Linked DNA regions of Sinorhizobium fredii NGR234. Each later gene encodes a partner of the first gene's protein in a complex. Links are inferred from orthologs where the notes say so. Each region holds a gene or a part of one and is shown in the gene's direction. Other genes may lie near its edges.

Region 1 (7,624 bases):
GACATTCGCTACGAGCGCTTCTACACGACCGAGGACCCGTTCGGAAACGAGGTCGAAGTGGCTGAAACCGAAGTCGTGCTCGATATCCAGGGCCATACGGCGCGCTTCCGGGTTGCCGGCAACCGCGACGTCCTGGAGGCGGACATCGATCGGTTCACTCGCAACCTGACGATCGCGCTCTCCATCTTCGGCCTCGGCGGGCTTGGGGTGAACGCCCTGACCATTCTCTTCGGCCTCAGACCGCTGGACCAGGTCCGCCGCTCGCTCGAAAAGATCCGCACCGGCCAGAGCGAGCGCCTAGACGGGGCATTTCCCCGCGAGATCCAGCCGCTTGCCAATGAGGTGAATGCGCTGATCGACAGCAACCGCCGCATCGTCGAACGCGCCCGCATGCAGGTCGGCAATCTCGCTCACTCCCTGAAGACGCCGATCGCCGTGCTGCTCAACGAGGCGCGCGTTCTGGAAGTCCCGCACGGCGAACTGATCAGGACGCAGGCGGACGCGATGCAGACGCAGGTCCAGTCCTATCTCAGCCGTGCCCGCATCGCGGCGCAGCGCGGATCCATTCTGGCGAGGACCGAGGCCCAGCCGGCTCTCGAAAGGATCATCCGGGTGATGCGGCGGCTCAATCCGGAGAAACAGTTCAGCCTGTCGATCAATCCTCCGGGGCTGGTGCTGGCCATGGAACAACAGGATGTCGAGGAAACCGTCGGCAACCTGCTCGAAAATGCCGCGCGATACGCACGCGACCACGTCGTGCTCAGCGTCGAGCCCGCCATCGACCAGGCGCGCAGCAAGGAGTCCGGCCGCGAATGGATCGTGCTCAGGATCGACGACGACGGGCCGGGGCTCGACCCGGATCAGATCGCATTGGCGATGAAGCGCGGTAAGCGGCTCGACGAAAGCAAGCCCGGCACGGGGCTGGGCCTGTCGATCGTCAGCGAGATCGTCGGCGAATATCAGGGCAGCGTCGAACTCAGTCGACGCGAGGAGGGCGGCTTGAGAGCCAAACTCGTTCTGCCGGCAGCTGTCTGACGCGGAGCGAGCAGCTTACAGATCCGGTCGAGTGGTCGCCATCGTGATCCGGCGGTCACACCGGCAGTCGAAAATGCTGCGTCCTGCACGGCGCGCGGTTGCCTAGTGCGGCCGGGGGTGCAAAAAGAAATCCTGAAAGCGCGCCGTTTCGAGGCCATCGCCGAGATGCAGACGGCGACCGGTCAATGAGGGTTGAGTTGTCGCGTATCATGAGGATTAACGCAGAAATAGGCCGGTCCGTTGCTCTGGGAGGCAGGATCGTGGTTGTCGCATCGACTGTTGCCCTTGCCGGCTGCGGCACGACCGGCGGCGGCAAAGGCGGGGCGGCCGTCGCGGGACTTGGCGCGGCCGCGGCGGGCGGAGCCTCGTCGGCGGCCTATATCGAGGCCCTGCAGGGCGGCGTCATAGCGCGCCTCGACAATATCGAACTCGGCAAATCCGACCGGCAGCGCGCCCTCGAGGCGGAGTATCGCGCGCTCGAGGCCGCCCCCGGCGGCCAGCCGGTGGCATGGGAAGGGCGCGGTGTGAGCGGCTCGGTTGTCGCCGCCGCCCCCTATCAGGTCGGTTCTCAGAATTGCCGTCAATACAGCCACACGGTCGTCGTGAAGGGTCAGTCATCGACGGCGCGCGGCGCGGCATGCCGCAACGGCGACGGGACCTGGTCGCCATTGACCTGAGGCGAATGCGGCGCCCCGGACCAGCCGTGCCGCCCTTGCGGCCGGCACAGGCCCCCCTTGCGGCGAAACGCCTCAAATCTCCGTCATTTTCGGTTTTCGAGTTGGAAAGCCGGGAACCTCATAGTATTTCGCATCCATGTTGTTCTGGATTCTTGTCGCCATCTTGACGGCGGCTGTTGCAGTCGCGCTCGTCCTCCCGCTGATGCGGGCGGCGTCGCCACTTCCGTCTCCTCACAGCCATGACATCGAGGTCTACCGCGACCAGCTCGACGAACTGGCGAGGGATCGGGAGGCCGGGCTGATCAGCGGCGCAGACGCGGAACTCGCCAGGGCGGAGATCGGGCGCCGCTTGATTGCCGCCAGCGCCGCCGACGCATCTGCCGCGGAAAGTGTTTCCAGGCGGCTCGGCTCGAAGCGCCTGGCGCAGGCGTTCATTCTCCTCTGTCTTCCCGCCGTTGGGCTCTGTCTCTACTTGACGACGGGCAGTCCTGGCGTGCCGGCGCAACCGCTCGCAGCGCGGCTTGCCAATCCCGGAGAAGACATCAGTATCCTGATCGCCAAGGCCGAAAATCATCTGGCCATCAACCCCGACGACGGGGCGGGGTGGGACCTGCTCGCTCCGATCTACATGCGCAGTGGCCGCGTCGACGATGCGGTCGCCGCCTATGATCGCGCAATCCGGCTGCTTGGACCGACCGCGGCCAGGCTCGGCGGCTATGCCGAGACGCTGATCGTGCAATCCGGCGGTCTTGTGACGGCGGCGGCACAGGACGCCCTGAAGAAGGCGCTGGCTCTCGACGCCGATGATCCGCGCTCGGAGTTCTATCTCGCCCTCGGCCTCAAGCAGGAGGGGAAGCGCGGCGATGCGCTAACGGCCTTCCGCAAGCTTGCCGACACGTCGCCTGCCGGGGCGCCGTGGTTGCCGCTGGTCAACCAGCACATCGCCGAGCTTACCGCCGGCGAACCCGGTGTTGGCGGCCAGTCGCTCGGAAATCCGACATCAGAGGATATCGCCGCCGCCGAGGGGATGAGCGCTGGCGATCGTCAGGCAATGATCCGCAGCATGGTCGACGGTCTCGCCGGACGGCTGAAGGAAAATCCCGACAACTTCGAAGGCTGGATGCGGCTGATCCGTGCCTATGTTGTCCTCGATCAAAGAGACAAGGCCCAGGATGCGCTACGGGAGGGACTGCAGGTCTTTCCAGCCGGCGGCGACGAGGGCAAGCAATTGCTGGCCCTCGGCCGCGAACTCGGCATTGATGGCGGCGGAGCGAAACAATGACCCGTAAGCAGAAACGGCTGGCGATCATCGGCGGCGGCGTAGGCTTTCTGACGGCCGCCGTCCTTCTGGTGATGTTCGCCTTCAGCCAGGCTGTCGCCTATTTCTATGTCCCGGGAGACCTTGCAAAGGCCGACCTTGCGCCGGGCACGCGCATCCGCCTTGGCGGGCTGGTAGAAGCGGGTTCGGTGAAACGGGGTGATGGCAAGACTGTCACCTTCAGCGTGACCGATACGCTCGCGGTGGTGCCGGTGACCTATACCGGCATTCTTCCTGACCTCTTTCGCGAGGGCCAGGGTGTCGTGGCGGAGGGCGCCTTCGTCGCCGGCAGCTCGGTTTTCGTTGCCGATACGGTGCTCGCCAAGCATGATGAGACCTACATGCCGAAGGACGTGGCCGACCGCCTGAAAGCGCAGGGCGTCACGCTCGGCGGGAAGGAAAACATTCAATGATCATCGAGCTCGGACACTATGTGCTGGTGCTGGCGCTCGCGACCGCGCTCATCCAGTCGGTGCTGCCGCTCGTCGGCGTGCGGCGCGGTGATCGGGCGCTCGTCGAATTGGCGGGCACTGCCGCAACCGTCTCCTTCCTGCTCGTTGCCTTCTCCTTTGCGGTGCTGACCTTCGCCTATGTGACCTCCGACTTCTCGGTCAGGAACGTCTGGGAGAACTCGCATTCGCTGAAGCCGCTGATCTACAAGATCTCCGGTGTCTGGGGCAATCACGAGGGCTCGATGCTCCTGTGGCTGTTGATCCTCGTCTTCTTTTCCGCCCTCGTGGCAAGCTTCGGCCGCAACCTGCCTGAAACCCTGAAGGCCAACGTTCTGGCGGCCCAGGCCTGGATCGCCGCCGCCTTCACGCTGTTCATCCTGCTGACGTCCAATCCTTTCGCGCGCCTCGTACCGGCCCCGGGCGAAGGCCGGGATCTGAACCCCGTGCTGCAGGACATCGGTCTGGCTATCCATCCGCCGTTGCTCTATCTCGGCTATGTCGGCTTTTCCGTCTGCTTTTCCTTTGCGATCGCCGCGCTGATAGAGGGCCGGATCGATGCGGCCTGGGCGCGTTGGGTCAGGCCCTGGGCCCTGGCAGCCTGGACATGCCTGACGGCGGGTATCGCCATGGGCTCCTACTGGGCCTATTACGAGCTCGGCTGGGGCGGCTGGTGGTTCTGGGATCCAGTCGAGAACGCCTCCTTCATGCCCTGGCTGGCCGGCACGGCGCTATTGCACTCGGCGCTTGTCATGGAAAAGCGCGAGGCATTGAAGATCTGGACCGTGCTGCTGGCGATCCTGACCTTCTCGCTGTCGCTGCTCGGCACGTTCCTGGTGCGCTCCGGCGTGCTGACGTCGGTTCACGCCTTCGCCACCGATCCGACGCGCGGCGTCTTCATCCTGGCGATCCTCGTCGTCTTCATCGGCGGCGCCTTGTCGCTCTTTGCATTCCGCGCCTCGCATCTGAAGTCGGGCGGTCTGTTCGCGCCGATCTCGCGGGAAGGCGCGCTGGTGTTGAACAACCTGATCCTGACGACGGCAACGGCGACCGTGCTGACCGGCACACTCTACCCGCTGGTGCTCGAGGCCCTCACCGGGGACAAGATCTCGGTCGGCGCGCCCTTCTTCAACATGACCTTCGGCCTGTTGATGCTGCCCTTGCTCTTTGCGGTTCCCTTCGGGCCGCTGCTGGCATGGAAGCGCGGCGATCTCGCTGCGGCCGCCCAACGTCTCTTCGTCGCCGTGGGCGCGGGTCTGCTTTTCGCTGCCGCCGTCTACTATGCCAGGAACGGCGGGCCGGTTCTCGCCGCCCTCGGAATCGGGCTCGGCGTCTATCTGATCCTCGGCGCCATCACCGATGCCGCGCTTCGCTCCGGCCTCGGCAAGGTGGCGGCAAGCGTTGCCTGGCGGCGGTTCCTGGGCCTGCCGCGCTCGGCCTTCGGCACGGCGCTCGCCCATATCGGCCTTGGTATTACGCTGATCGGCATCGTCGCCGTGACGGCCTACGAGACGGAGACCGTCGTCGAGATGAAGCCTGGAATGCTCGTCGACGCCGGCGGCTACAGCTTGCGTTTCGATGGCATGCGCCAGGGGCGCGGACCGAACTATACCGAGGAGAGCGGTCACTTCACCGTCAGCCGTGGCGGCGTGAAGGTGACCGAGATCTGGTCGTCCAAGCGCCTCTATTCGGCGCGCCGGATGCCGACGACGGAGGCCGGCATCAGGACCTTCGGCCTCAGCCAGCTCTATGTTTCGCTGGGCGACGAGATGACCGACGGCGGGATCGTGGTGCGTATCTGGTGGAAGCCGCTGATCCTCTGCATCTGGGGCGGCGCTCTCGTCATGATGGCGGGCGGCATGGTTTCCTTGAGCGATCGGCGCTTGCGGGTGGGTGCCCCGTCGCGCGCCGTCCGGGCGGCGCGGCTTGCCGCGGGGGCCGCGGAATGATCCGGCTCCTGGTCGCGCTGTTCCTTTCAGTCCTTTCCGTCGCGCCGGCCCTTGCGGTCAACCCGGACGAGGTGCTTGCCGATCCGGCGCTCGAAGCACGGGCGCGGGCGATCTCGGCTGAGCTTCGCTGCATGGTTTGCCAGAACCAGTCGATCGACGATTCCAACGCCGAACTCGCCAAGGATCTCCGTTTGCTCGTGCGCGAACGCCTGAAGAGCGGTGATTCCGACGAGGCGGTGATCGCCTATGTCGTCTCGCGCTATGGTGAGTTCGTGCTGCTCAATCCCCGTTTCGAGGCCAAGACGCTGGTTCTCTGGGGCATGCCCGTCCTCCTGCTCGTCCTTGGCGCGCTCACCCTGGTCGTCGCCGCGCGCCGGCGTGACGCGCGGCCGGCGGGCGCACCGCTTTCCGACGACGAAAAGGAAAAACTGGACAAGCTGCTCGGGCCGTAAGGTTACGGCGCCCTCCTCGGAAACGCCTGAAAATTCAAGGAGATGAAGGGCTGCTTGGCTGCCGAGTCGAGCAGACCCGTAGATAGAGTACGACCGTCTTCCGCCCGCTCCGTCGAAACATTACCAAAAATTCATCTTCCGGACAGAACCCAGTAAGGTCCCATCCGTTACACCTTGCGTCATCGGCTGTTCCTCCAGTCACAGCCAAACGAGCGGGTTCCGGGCGGTTCGCCCGGATACCTCGCTGGTGGTCAAGTTTCGAAGCTGTCCGCCGCTCGGCGGCGGCTTCATGCAAGAGAGAAGGCAAAACGCATGTCCATGATCAAAACTCCGCGTCCCTCGCTGAAGACCGTTCTGAAGACCTCCACGGTCGCCGGTCTTGCCGCCGTCATGCTGACGACAGGCCTGCCGGCGCAGATCACCCAGTCCTTCGCCGAGGCCGTCAAGGTGCAGGCGCCTTCCGTTCCGAGTTTCGCCAACGTTGTCGACGCCGTTTCCCCGGCCGTCGTTTCCGTTCGCGTCCAGGCACGGGAACAGGCGTCCAATGACGAAAGCAACTTCACCTTCGATTTCGGTGGCCGCGGTTTTGAAGACCTGCCTGACGACCACCCGTTGAAGCGTTTCTTCCGTGAATTCGGCGGTCCCGATTCCCGGGACGGCGATCGGGCCGATCGCTGGCGTGATCGGCGCGGTCCGCGTGGGGAAGGTCGCCTGCGCCCGAGAGCCCAGGGCTCCGGCTTCTTCATCACCGAGGATGGCTACCTCGTCACCAACAACCACGTCGTCTCCGATGGCTCCGCCTTCACGGTCATCATGAATGACGGAACGGAGCTCGATGCCAAGCTTGTCGGCAAGGACAGCCGCACCGATCTTGCCGTTCTCAAGGTCGATTCGGCCAACCGCAAGTTCACCCATGTCAGCTTCGCCGACGACAAGAATGTCAGGGTCGGCGACTGGGTGGTCGCGGTCGGCAATCCCTTCGGTCTCGGCGGCACCGTGACGGCGGGTATCGTCTCGGCACGCGGCCGCGACATCGGCTCCGGCCCCTATGACGATTATCTGCAGGTCGACGCGGCGGTGAACCGCGGCAATTCCGGTGGCCCGACGTTCAATCTCTCCGGCGAGGTCGTCGGCATCAACACGGCGATCTTCTCGCCGTCGGGCGGCAATGTCGGCATCGCCTTCGCAATTCCTGCTTCGGTGGCGAAGGATGTCGTCGACTCCCTGATCAAGGACGGTTCCGTTTCGCGTGGCTGGCTCGGCGTTCAGATCCAGCCCGTAACGAAGGACATCGCCGAGTCGCTCGGCCTTTCGGAAGCGAGCGGTGCCCTGGTCGTCGAGCCGCAGGCGGGTTCGCCCGGCGAGAAGGCCGGCATCAAGAAGGGCGACATCGTGACCGCGCTCAACGGCGAGCCGGTCAAGGATCCGCGCGATCTGGCACGCCGGGTAGCGACGATGCGTCCGGGAGCGACCGCCGATGTCACCCTCTGGCGTGACGGCAAGTCTCAGAGCGTCAAGCTCGAGATCGGCACGCTGCCGGAGGAAGCCAAGGCGACCACGCCGGACACGAGCGACGAGCAGACCGACCAGGGTCAGGCCGGCGAAGAGGCCTTGGCCGATCTCGGCCTGGCGGTCACCCCTTCGGAAGACGGCGCGGGCGTCACTATTGCCTCCGTTGATCCGGACTCAGACGCTGCCGATCGCGGCCTGAAGGAAGGCGAGAAGATCGTCTCCGTCAACAATC
Region 2 (5,286 bases), 2.6 Mb from region 1 along the record:
ATCTTGGCGACGCGCTTTTCGCGCGGCTGGACATTGGCGAGACCTTCGATCGTCACGACCTCGTCACCCTTCAAGGCCAGCGATTCCCAGGTCATGCCCGCTTCGAAGACGAAGGGGATGACGCCCATGCCGACGAGGTTCGAGCGGTGAATGCGCTCGAAGGACTGGGCGATGACGGCCTTGACGCCGAGCAGGTTGGTGCCCTTGGCCGCCCAGTCGCGCGACGAACCGTTGCCGTATTCGACGCCGGCGAAGATGACCAGCGGAACGCCCTCTTCCTTGTACGTCATGGCCGCATCGTAGATCGAGATCTCTTCCTTGGAAGGATAGTGGATGGTGTAGCCACCTTCCTTGCCGTTCGGGCCGAGCATGTGGTTGCGGATGCGGATATTGGCGAAGGTGCCGCGCATCATCACTTCATGGTTGCCACGGCGGGTGCCGTATTGGTTGAAGTCGGCAACGGTGACGCCATGGCCGAGCAGGTAGGAGCCTGCCGGCGACGCCGCCTTGATCGAACCCGCCGGAGAAATATGGTCGGTGGTGATCTTGTCGCCGAAGAGGCCGAGGACGCGGGCGCCCTTGATGTCGGAAATGCCGGCGCCCTTCTTGCCCATGCCGACGAAATAGGGCGGGTTCTGGACATAGGTGGAGCCCTCGTCCCAGGCATAGGTCTGACCGGCCGGAACCTGAACCGCCTGCCAGTTTTCGTCGCCCTTGAAGACGTCCGCGTATTTGGACGCATAGAGATCGCGGGTCACGTACTTGAAGATGAACTCCTGGATCTCCTGCGAGGTCGGCCAGATGTCCTTGAGATAGACCGGCTTGCCATCCCTGTCTTCGCCGATCGGCTCCTTGGTCAGATCCTTCTGGACCGTGCCGGCGAGCGCATAGGCGACGACGAGCGGCGGCGAGGCGAGGTAGTTCGCCTGGACGTCCGGCGAGATGCGGCCTTCGAAGTTGCGGTTGCCGGAGAGAACGCCGGCGGCGATCAGGCCCTTGTCGTTGATGGTCTTCGAGATCGGCGCCGGCAGCGGACCGGAATTGCCGATGCAGGTGGTGCAGCCGAAGCCGACCAGGTTGAAGCCCAGCGCGTCGAGATCGGTCTGCAGGCCGGACTTGGCCAGATATTCGCCGACGACCTGCGATCCCGGCGCCAGCGAGGTCTTGACCCAGGGCTTGGTCTTCAGGCCCTTGGCTACGGCATTGCGGGCGAGCAGGCCGGCAGCGATCAGCACCGACGGGTTCGAGGTGTTGGTGCAGGAGGTGATCGCGGCGATCGCGACGTCACCGTGGCCGAGGTCGAAATCGGTGCCTTCGACGGCATAGCGGTTCGCAAGCTGGCCGGGCTTCTTGTAGTCGTTCTCAAGCGCGGTGGCGAAGCCCGAGGCGATGTTCTCGAGCGCGATCCGGCCTTCGGGACGCTTCGGGCCGGCCATCGACGGCACGACGTCGCCGAGGTCGAGTTCCAGCGTGTCGGTGAAGACCAGTTCCGAGCCGTCGCCTTCGCGCCACATGCCCTGAGCCTTCGAATAGGCTTCGACCAGCGCGATGCGCTGCTCTTCACGGCCGGACATCGTCAGGTAGTTGATGGTTTCGGCGTCGACCGGGAAGAAGCCGCAGGTAGCGCCGTATTCCGGACCCATGTTGCCGATCGTGGCGCGGTCGGCGAGCGTCATGTTGTCGAGGCCCGGGCCGAAGAATTCGACGAACTTCGAGACGACGCCCTTCTTGCGCAGCATCTGCACGACGGTCAACACCAAGTCGGTCGCGGTGACGCCTTCCTTGAGCTTGCCCGTCAGCTTGAAGCCGATGACTTCCGGCAGGAGCATCGAGACCGGCTGGCCGAGCATCGCGGCTTCGGCCTCGATGCCGCCGACGCCCCAGCCCAGCACACCGAGGCCGTTGATCATCGTCGTGTGGCTGTCGGTGCCGACACAGGTATCCGGGTAGGCGGTGATTTCGCCGTTCTCTTCGCGGGTCCAGACGGTCTGGCCGAGATATTCCAGATTGACCTGGTGACAGATGCCGGTGCCGGGCGGCACGACGCGGAAGTTCTTGAAGGCCTGCTGGCCCCATTTCAGGAAGCGGTAGCGCTCACCGTTGCGCTGGTATTCGAGTTCGACGTTGCGGGCGAAGGCCTGCGGCGTGCCGAATTCGTCGACGATCACCGAGTGGTCGATGACGAGATCGACCGGCACGAGCGGGTTGATCTTTTCCGGGTCGCCGCCGAGCGACACCATGGCGTCGCGCATCGCCGCGAGGTCGACGACGGCCGGAACGCCGGTGAAGTCCTGCATCAGCACGCGCGCCGGGCGGTAGGCGATTTCGTTTTCCGCAGTGCCCTTGTCGCTGAGCCATGCGGCGACGTTCTCGATGTCCTTCTTGGTGACCGAGCGGTCGTCCTCGTTGCGCAGCAGGTTTTCCAGCAGCACCTTCATCGAATAGGGAAGCTTCGACACACCGGCGAGCCCGTTCGCTTCCGCTTTCGGCAGGCTGTAATAGACATAGTCCACGCCGTTGACCGTGAGCGTGGAGCGACAATTGAAGCTGTCTAGGGACTTGGACACTGGAAATACCCCGTTCCGTCTGATCGCCAAAAACTGACGTACGAACGCCCGAGCGCCTGTGAGGCGCGAAATGGGATGCGGGTGCGGCCATTTCCGCTGTCCGTACGTGGAATGTCATTCCAGGTTCGGCGCTTGGATGAAATTCACGCCGACCGCTGGCGTGTTGGCCGCCTTATAGATAATTTCTTGAAATCGTGCCAGACCAACCAAGGGTCAATCGGAACTTTTTTTGCTCTTCAGAAGAGAGCGTCAGGGAAAGCCTAAAGTTGATGCGCCTGCTGGTAGAGAGTTTGAGCGCGAGGCGCGGTGAAGACTTGATTTTCCACGATATTTCCTTCGACCTTGCAACCGGCGAAGCACTGGTTGTGACAGGTCCGAACGGCTCGGGAAAATCGACTCTGCAGCGCGTTCTGGCGGGCCTTCTTCAGGCCGAATCGGGGCGGGTATCGCTGAAGGACGGGCCTTCCGGCTTCGAGCATCCCCGCGAGCTCAGTCATTATCTCGGCCACCGCAATGCGATGAAGCGGGAATTGACGGTCGAGGAAAATCTCTGTTTCTGGCAACGCTTCCTCGGCAATTCGCCGGGCGGCTCCGGCCTCGATCTCGCAGCGGCCGCCGCGGCCGTCGGCCTTGCCGGCGTCACCCATCTGCCGTTCGGCTATCTTTCCGCCGGGCAACAGCGGCGCATGGCCATGGCGAAGCTGCTTGTCGCCTATCGGCCGATCTGGATTCTCGACGAGCCGACGGCCGCGCTCGATGCCGGGGCGGACAGGCTCTTTGCCGGGCTCGTCGCAGGCCACCGTGAGCGTGGCGGCATCGTCATCGCCGCCACCCACCAGTCGCTGGGGATCGGCCAGGCGAAGGCGTTGCAGATGACGGGGTTCGCGCATTGATCGCTCTCTTCTTCCGTGACCTGAAGCTCTCGGTGCGCGCCGGCGGCGGCGCGATGATCGGCGTGCTCTTCTTCATGACGGTCGTCTCGGTGATCCCGTTCGGCGTCGGGCCGGATCTCAATCTGCTCGCCCGCATCGGCCCGGCGATCCTCTGGATCGGCGCGCTGCTCGCCTCATTGCTCGGCCTCGACCGGCTTTTCCAGGCGGAGCGCGAGGACGGTTCGCTCGATCTCATGCTGATGCACGAGACGCCGCTCGTTCTCACCGTCTTCGTCAAATGCGTCGCCCATTGGGCCGCCACCGGCCTGCCGCTGGTGGTCGCCTCGCCGTTTCTCGGCCTGTTCATGAACATGGACGAGCTTGCCATCGGCGCGACCATGCTCACCCTCTTTGCCGGGACGCCGGCGATCACCTTCATCGGGGCGGTCGGTGCAGCCGTTGCGGTGGCCCTGCCGCGCGGCGGGCTGCTCGTCTCGATCCTCGTGCTGCCGCTCGCCATCCCGGTGCTGATCTTCGGGGTCAGTGCGGTCTATGCGGCGATCGAGGATCCCGCCCCCTTCCTGCCGCCTTTCATGATTTTGATGGCGATAACCCTGTTCTTCGCGGTGATTGGACCGGTGGCGGCGGCCGCCGCGCTGAGGCACTCGGCCGATTGAAGGCTGCTGCGCTTCGACAGGCCAGATGGCAGCCTTCACGTCCTTGTTTTGTGCATGCGTTGTCTCAAAACCGCTATACTGACGCAATCGTGATTGACCGGGGTCAATTGCCGAAGGACGTCTTCCGCGTTAAAGAGCCGTCATGAGCGAAAACAGCCTGGCCATCCGCAAGTTCAGCGACCTCGCCAACCCGACCCGGTTCCTGGCGCTGGCCGATCGCGTCTTGCCGTGGTTTGCCGTTCTTACGGTGCTCACCTTCGCAGCCGGCCTTTGGCTCTCCTTCACCACCGAGAGTGATTATCAGCAAGGCGAGACGGTGCGCATCATGTATGTGCACGTGCCCTCCGCCTGGCTGTCGATGATGTGCTACTCGGTGATGGCGATTTCGGCACTCGGCACGCTGGTGTGGCGCCATCCGCTCGCCGATGTCTCGGCCAGGGCGGCGGCGCCGATCGGCGCCTGTTTCACCTTCCTGGCGCTCGTCACCGGCTCGCTCTGGGGCAAGCCGATGTGGGGAACCTGGTGGGTATGGGATGCGCGGCTGACCTCGGTCTTCGTGCTCTTCCTCATGTATCTCGGGCTGATGGCGCTCAACCGTGCCATGGACGATCCGGCCCGCTCGGCACGCGTCTCGGCGGTGCTGGTGCTGGTCGGCTTCGTCAATATTCCGATCATCAAATTCTCGGTCGAGTGGTGGAACACCCTGCACCAACCGGCCAGCGTCATGCGCCTCGACGGGCCGTCGATCGATCCGGAATTCCTGTGGCCGCTCATCGTCATGGCAATCGGTTTCACGCTGTTGTTCTTCACGCTGCACATCGCGGCGATGCGCAACGAAATCTGGCGCCGCCGGGTGACGTCGCTCCGGCGCCAGGCGGCCCGCAATGCCGGCCGGGAGAGCTTGGCGCCATGATGAGCCATGCAGCCTATGTGATTGCCAGCTATGCGGTCGCCTTCGCGGTCGCTGCGGGGCTCGTCATCTGGGTCGTCGGCGATGGTCGCGCCCGGCAGCGTGAATTGAAAACGCTCGAAGCCGCCGGCATTCGCCGCCGTTCGGCGGAAGCGCCGGGCGGAGAAGCCCTATGACGAGCACCCAGGCGCCGCAACCGGACGAGCGCGGGCCCGGGGCCTTGCGCTACCTGCTCGCGGCCCTTCCGCTTCTGATCTTCG

Evidence for each region. Proteins that work in one complex are often made in the same cells at the same time.
Region 2: the proteins of ccmE (region 1) and ccmB are in contact, whole or in part, in a solved structure (PDB 8CE8), measured with the Escherichia coli proteins. The link is inferred for Sinorhizobium fredii NGR234 from one-to-one orthologs.

What each region holds. Positions count from the first base shown.
Region 1 is NC_012587.1:830,098-837,721, forward strand. Bases 1,745-4,716 are described here. They hold ccmE (cytochrome c maturation protein CcmE), read left to right. Parts: upstream 1,745-2,990; coding sequence 2,991-3,443; downstream 3,444-4,716. Other genes in these bases: ccmI (c-type cytochrome biogenesis protein CcmI), read left to right, coding at 1,849-2,994; NGR_RS15210 (heme lyase CcmF/NrfE family subunit), read left to right, coding at 3,440-4,716. In the rest of the region: NGR_RS15190 (ATP-binding protein), read left to right, coding at 1-1,035; NGR_RS15195 (hypothetical protein), read left to right, coding at 1,245-1,712; more of NGR_RS15210, read left to right, coding at 4,717-5,428; NGR_RS15215 (cytochrome c-type biogenesis protein), read left to right, coding at 5,425-5,880; NGR_RS15220 (Do family serine endopeptidase), read left to right, coding at 6,193-7,624. UniProt on the Escherichia coli protein: Heme chaperone required for the biogenesis of c-type cytochromes. Transiently binds heme delivered by CcmC and transfers the heme to apo-cytochromes in a process facilitated by CcmF and CcmH.
Region 2 is NC_012587.1:3,392,744-3,398,029, reverse strand. What follows is about bases 2,327-5,286. They hold ccmB (heme exporter protein CcmB), read left to right. Parts: upstream 2,327-3,456; coding sequence 3,457-4,116; downstream 4,117-5,286. Other genes in these bases: NGR_RS27290 (DsbE family thiol:disulfide interchange protein), read left to right, coding at 5,199-5,286; ccmD (heme exporter protein CcmD), read left to right, coding at 5,026-5,202; NGR_RS27300 (heme ABC transporter permease), read left to right, coding at 4,259-5,029; ccmA (heme ABC exporter ATP-binding protein CcmA), read left to right, coding at 2,837-3,460; acnA (aconitate hydratase AcnA), read right to left, coding at 2,327-2,567. Also shown: more of acnA, read right to left, coding at 1-2,326. UniProt on the Escherichia coli protein: Required for the export of heme to the periplasm for the biogenesis of c-type cytochromes.